Regions from separate parts of the Xenorhabdus cabanillasii genome, predicted to be linked through region 3. Evidence: predicted binding sites of a transcription regulator. Region 3 holds the regulator's gene; each other region holds the start of a gene.

Region 1 (2,280 bases), 180 kb from region 3:
TAAATTACCCAATGGTAATTCAATGAATTTTTCTATTTAAAATAAGTGGGACCGTGGTCCCACTCAGAGAATAGGTTTTAAATCTCACTCAAACAAAAATGTTCCACAATCTGAGAAATCAATTTCTTCGTTGGTTCAATCATCGACACTTCTAAATACTCATCAGGCTGATGAGCCTGTTCAATTGAACCCGGTCCCAAAACCAATGTTGGGCATAGCTCCTGAATAAAAGGGGCTTCGGTACAGTAATTGACGGTTTCTGCTTTTGTTCCCAGCAGTTTTTCGATGACACCCACCAGCTTGTGATTAGTCGGACACTCATAACCCGGAATGGGAGAATGAGGCGCTGTAACATTCAGGCGTCCCGGCCAGCGCTGTTTTACAGGCTCCAGTGCCTCATTCAGTGCTTCATTCAAATCCTGCAAAGTGAGTCCGGGGAGCGGGCGGATTTCCATATGCAGTTCGCAACAGGCACAGATACGGTTTACCGCATCTCCACCGTGGATATAGCCAAAATTCATTGTGGGATAGGGAATAGCGAAAGCCGGATTGTGGTAACGCTCCTGCAAGGTATTGCGTAGCTTCATCAACTGAGTGATGGATTCGTGCATCAAGTCAATGGCATTGACGCCTCGGGCAGGATCGCTTGAGTGTCCGGATTTACCTTCAATGCGGATAGCGTGGGCAACATGCCCTTTGTGGGCACGGATAGGTTGTAATGACGTAGGTTCGCCAATGATGGCAAAATCAGGCCGGATAGTAGAATTGGCCGCAAAATAGCGTGCTCCCGCCATTGATGTTTCTTCATCTGCGGTAGCCAGAATATAAAGAGGATGAGATAGTTTGCTGGTGTCGATATTCCGCAATGCATCAATAATAAAGGCAAAGAAGCCTTTCATATCAGCAGTGCCCAGTCCATATAATTTGCCGTCGCGTTCGCTCAGTGTGAATGGATCCTGGGTCCAGCGCCCGTCGTCAAATGGCACGGTATCTGTGTGACCACATAATAGTAAACCTCCAGTACCGCTTCCCAATGTTGCCAGCATATTGAATTTGCGGCGGGTTTCCGGAACAGGCTGGATCTCAATTTCAAAACCAATCTCTTTCAGCCAATCAGCCAGTAGATTGATAACCACTTCATTGCTTTGATCCAATTCTTCATCCACTGCACTGATAGAAGGCGCAGCAATAAGCTGGTGATATAACTCAATAAATGTTGGTAATTTAATATTCACTGTTGACAGCCCTTATTCAAGATAGTATCAATATTAATGCAATATTTTTGAATATAAATTCAATTGTATATTTGGGTTACTACATTGGGTTAATACATACATCGGGTTAATACAAGGTGAATAAATCCCATGCTTAATACGTTGATAGTTGGTGCCAGTGGCTATACCGGAGCAGAGTTAGCAGCATATCTGCAACGTCATCCTCATGTCCATCTTTCCGGTCTGATGGTTTCTTCTCAAAGTGCTGATGCAGAGAAATGTTTTTCAGAGCTTTATCCACAATATAAAGGGATCGTGGATTTACCCTTACAGCCACTGATGGATGTTGCTGAAGCTGCGGATGGTATTGATGCCGTTTTTCTTGCTACGGCTCACGAAGTCAGCCATGACATTGCACCGATATTTTTGCAAGCGGGTTGTATCGTATTTGATTTATCTGGTGCTTATCGCGTACAAAATACACAGTTTTATTCAAAATACTATGGATTTGAGCATAAAAATACCAACTGGCTTGAGCAGGCAGTATATGGATTGGTGGAATGGCAGGCGGAAGAAATCAAGGCTGCCCGGCTTATCGCGGTTCCCGGCTGTTATCCCACGGTTTCACAGCTTTCTCTGAAGCCTTTGTTGGAAGAAGGTTTGCTGGATACAGAACAGTGGCCTGTGATTAATGCTGTCAGTGGCGTAAGTGGTGCTGGGCGTAAAGCTTCATTGAATAATAGTTTCTGTGAAGTCAGTTTACAGACTTATGGGGTTTTTAATCACCGTCATCAACCTGAAATCGCGACACATTTAGGTACAGAGGTAATCTTCACACCTCATTTAGGCAATTTTGCGCGGGGGATCCTTGCCACAATTACCTGTAAGCTGAAATCAGGCGTGACAGAGGAACAAATCAGGCAGGTATATCGGCAGGCTTATCACAATAAGCCACTGATCCGGTTATATGAAAAAGGCTTCCCTGCGTTGAAAGCAGTTGTGGGATTGCCATTCTGTGATATTGGTTTTGCTGTACAAGGGCAGCACCTGATTATTGTTGGGGCTG
Region 2 (2,280 bases), 1.4 Mb from region 3:
TTGGAACGGCGCTGGTAATTGTACAGCGCCTGTTTTTCTACTGGTAACATAGTAATTTCTGCGGGTTCAAAACCTTTTTCCTGAAACCAGTGAATACTTTGAGTTGTAAGGACAAATAATCTTTCCAGCCCGATTTGTTTGGCCTGATTAATAATAGCGCCTAATAATACCTCGCCACGTGAAGAATTTTGGTAATCAGGATGTACGGCAACACAGGCCATTTCACCGATTTTTTCCGCAGAATAAGAGTACAGGGCAGCACAGGCGATAGTGACATTATCGAGTTCTATCAGAGTAAACTTATCGATCTCCATTTCCAGTTGTTCCCGTGAGCGGCGAACCAGAGTTCCTTGCTGTTCCAGTGGACGGATCAATTCGAGAATGCCTCCGATGTCGTTGATATTGGCGCGTCGGATCTGCTCTGAGCGTTCCATAACAATTTGGGTTCCGATACCTTCGCGGGTGAATAACTCCTGGATTAGTGAACCATTTTCCTGAAAACTGATCAAATGACTGCGCCGAACTCCACGACGGCAGGCTTTAATGGCGCCACGTAAAAAACGTACTGTCCCGGAGGAGTAATCCCCGGAGCTCTCCAGTTTATTTAACAGTATTTCCCCCTCATTAGGGCGAATTTCTGACAAGGTATTCCCTTCGGGATCGGTGATACCTTGTGATGAACAGAATCCAATCAGTTTTTCGGCTTTTAATTTAATCGCCAGTTGTGAGGCAATTTCTTCGGTCGTCAGGTTGAAACTTTCGCCGGTAACGGAAACAGCAACGGGCCCGATTAATACAATGGAATGGTTATTTAACTGCTGATTTATGGCTTCATCGTCAATCCGGCGAATTTTGCCACTGTGGTAATAATCAATACCATCATCGATCCCTAAAGGCTGAGCGATGATAAAGTTACCGCTGACCACGTTAATATGGGCACCTTGCAATGGCGTATTACTGAGGCTCATGGAAAGTCGGGCTGTAATATCAAGTTGTAACACGCCAGCAGCCTGTTTGATAAAATCCAGCGTTTTAACATCAGTGACCCGAGTGCATTTATGATAAATCGGTTGATAGTGATGCTGAGTGAGGTTTTGATCGATTTGTGGCCGAGCACCGTACACAACAACCAAACGAATGCCGAGGCTGTGCAATAAACCGATATCATTAACGATATTCGGGAAGTTTTCATGGGCGATAGCTTCACCAACCAACATAATGACAAAAGTCTTGTTACGATGTGCATTAATATATGGAACCGAATGCCGGAAAATTTCGACCAATTCGGTACGGCGTTCTTTCATGATATTTCCCTCAATTGCATTTTTATTCGTATTTTTTATATTTTTATTCTTTAAAAGGGAAATGGCAAGGGGGAATATGGATAAAAACAAAGCTATTATTTGTATTGATATTTATGTTTGTTATCTATCAGGTCGCAGCTTTGTTGGCTACGCTGTATCTTGAAATTCATAGAGTACAGATGTTTAGATAGAAGAAAATGCTTTTTTTTGATGACAGTCCTTTTATAATTAATTAGAGTCTTCCACCTAACTGTCTCTTAGATAAAATTACTGCCCGGTTGTTTTTAAATGGAATAAATAATGAGTCATTCAGACCATAATTCTTCACGTCGCCGTTTGCTGAAAGGAGCAGCAGCTCTTTGGTTGTTAAGTATTAGCCCGATAGGCTATGCAGCAACGTCACAAGTGATTGCTGTGCGTATTTGGCCTGCATCAAGTTATACCAGGGTGACGCTGGAGTCTAATATTCCGCTTAAATACCGCCAATTTTCACTTTCAAATCCTAACCGGATTGTTATTGATTTGCAGGGTATTCAGCTCAATAGTGTCCTGAGTAGTATGGGATCGCAGGTTCAGCAGCGTGATCCTTATCTGAAACTGATACGAGCCGGGCAATTTGATCCTAAAACTGTGCGTTTGGTGTTTGAAATTAAGCAGCTGGTTGCGCCCCATATTTTTACTTTGCCGCCTATTGCGAAATTTAAGCATCGTTTGGTGTTAGATTTCTATCCAAAGGTAGCGAAAGTCAATGATGATCCTTTGCTGGCACTGCTTGAAGAGTACAACAGCGGAAATCTGGAAAAGCATATGCCACCGACAGAGAGGAAAAAAACAGGCAAGGCCGGAAAGAACAGACCAATTGTGATTATGCTTGATCCCGGTCATGGTGGTGAAGATCCTGGCGCTATCGGGAAATACAAAACCCGTGAGAAAGATGTTGTTTTACAGATTGCCCGTCGTCTGCAAGCCCTTATCA
Region 3 (2,280 bases):
GAACTTCGGCAGCGATTGCCACAGTAGTGTTCACAGGGTTAGTAATAATTCCGATTAATGCTTTTGGACATGTTTTAGCAACCTGTTGAACCAGATTACGGATAATTCCTGCATTAATATTAAACAGATCTGAACGATCCATACCAGGTTTACGTGCTACACCTGCAGAAATCAATACAACATCCGCTCCTACTAATGCAGGAGTTGCATCTTCACCAGCAAAACCAGTGACCTTCACCGCTGTTGGGATATGACTCAGATCGGCAGCCACACCTGGGGTCACCGGAGCAATGTCATACAAGGAAAGTTCTGAACCTGAAGGAAGCTGGGTCTTGAGTAGAAGGGCAAGTGCCTGACCAATACCACCGGCTGCACCGAGAACTGCAACTTTCATCCTGATACTCCTTTAAATAAGTGCTGTAAAAAACTTAAACCTGTCTGGTTAAGAGACTCAATATTTCCCATACGTATAAGTATAGGATAAGCTCTCAGCCTTACTCATCACTACGTATTAAAAACAATCTGTTAACAGACAGATTATCTACCTAATAGCCCAATGATGGAACACTAAAGTTTTTTATTTTAGACAAAATGCTTATCTGTTAATGAGATAATGGGCACTTTTTTAGGAATTATTCCTGATATCTTATTAATTGCTCTGTTGATTAACTTATCCTCCTCCTTTCCCCTGAATAATGCAATTTTATTAACAATACATTTACCGGACTCAATAATATAATTATGCTCTCCATTAGGTTTTTCTTCTCTTCCTTGCATAAAAATTCACTTTTTTGCACAATATCGGCTTCATAGTGGATTCAACGATGGTGAAATATGCGAATTCCTTCGAAACAGGAAGATTTGGTCAAGGCTTTCAAAGCATTATTAAAGGAAGAAAAATTCAGTTCTCAAGGCGAGATAGTTTCAGCACTCCAAGAAGAAGGTTTTGAAAACATTAATCAATCTAAAGTTTCCAGAATGCTGACAAAATTTGGCGCTGTCAGAACCCGTAATGCAAAAATGGAAATGGTCTACTGTCTGCCAGCAGAATTAGGTGTTCCCACTGCCACCAGCCCATTGAAAAATCTGGTATTAGATATTGATTATAACCATTCCGTAGTGATCATTCGTACCAGTCCTGGCGCAGCACAGTTGATCGCGCGTTTGTTGGATTCATTAGGAAAAGCAGAAGGGATCCTTGGCAGTATTGCAGGAGATGACACTGTTTTTTCTACACCGACACAAGCCCTTACAACCAAACAGCTCTATGAAGCTATCCTCAACCTATTTGAGCAAGAACTGTAAATCAATCGTCCATCAAAACCATGTAAAAACACGGCTCACTGCAAACCATTCTACCAGAGAAAATTTTGCCAGAGATTCTGTGCAAGAGGATCGTTTAATCACTGCGATCCTCCAATTTAACGCTTGTGATCAATTAAGCAGCATGTGCTTTATTATTCAACGCCGACAATAATTTCTCATGAATACCACCAAAACCACCATTACTCATGATCAGTATGTGGTCACCCGGCTGTGCTGCCTCCACAATCATACGTACCAACGTGTCAATATCCATACTCCAGCGAGCAGGTTGAACACATTGTTCCGCAATTTCAGCAACCTGCCACTGGATATTACCAGGTTGAAACAGAAAAACTTCATCCGCTCGGCCCAGAGAAGGAGCAATATCATTCTTGCTCATACCCAGTTTCATGGTATTTGAACGGGGTTCCAGTACTGCAAGAATGCGTGCCATACTGCCCGCTTTGCTTCTCAGAGCTTCCAGTGTCGCCAAAATTGCCGTTGGATGATGGGCAAAATCATCATAAACCGAGATACCATTCACTTTGCCGAGTAATTCCAATCGGCGACGAGCATTGATAAAGTCACCTAATACCTGACAGGCATTCTCTGGCTGAATTCCCACATGGTGAGCTGCTGCAATAGCCATTAAGCCATTATGCATATTATGTTCCCCCACCAATGACCAGTTAACTTCACCAACTAATTCACCATGATAGTATACTTGATAGGCACTGCTGTCCTGAGTGGTTTTTTGGACCTGCCAAGCCCCTGTTTCCCCAAGGTGTTCCAATTCACTCCAGCATCCCATTCCAAGCACTTGTTTCAGATTTATGTCATTATCGGGCACAAGGATCTTCCCTATACCCGGTACGATTCTGACAAGATGGTGAAATTGCTTTTGGATGGCAGCCAGATTTTCGAAAATATCAGCATGATCGAATTCAAGATTATTCATGATAAGCGTACGAGGGC

The links. The regulator ArgR, encoded in region 3, controls arginine synthesis, uptake and breakdown. The targets are predictions, from matches to a motif close to ANTGAATAAAAATACANT.
Region 1: argC (N-acetyl-gamma-glutamyl-phosphate reductase) is a predicted target of ArgR. The motif match lies at 1,282-1,299, and genes of this name have one in related genera.
Region 2: argA (amino-acid N-acetyltransferase) is a predicted target of ArgR. The motif match lies at 1,318-1,335, and genes of this name have one in related genera.

The regions. Positions count from the first base shown of each region.
Region 1 is NZ_QTUB01000001.1:182,885-185,164, forward strand. Features, by position in the region: gene BDD26_RS00900 (helix-turn-helix domain-containing protein) at 1-40, shown strand, start outside; gene argE (acetylornithine deacetylase) at 78-1,235, opposite strand; gene argC (N-acetyl-gamma-glutamyl-phosphate reductase) at 1,365-2,280, shown strand, end outside.
Region 2 is NZ_QTUB01000001.1:1,750,082-1,752,361, forward strand. Features, by position in the region: gene argA (amino-acid N-acetyltransferase) at 1-1,304, opposite strand, end outside; gene amiC (N-acetylmuramoyl-L-alanine amidase AmiC) at 1,605-2,280, shown strand, end outside.
Region 3 is NZ_QTUB01000001.1:367,646-369,925, reverse strand. Features, by position in the region: gene mdh (malate dehydrogenase) at 1-394, opposite strand, end outside; gene BDD26_RS01840 (hypothetical protein) at 583-777, opposite strand; gene argR (transcriptional regulator ArgR) at 835-1,305, shown strand; gene mpl (UDP-N-acetylmuramate:L-alanyl-gamma-D-glutamyl-meso-diaminopimelate ligase) at 1,439-2,280, opposite strand, start outside.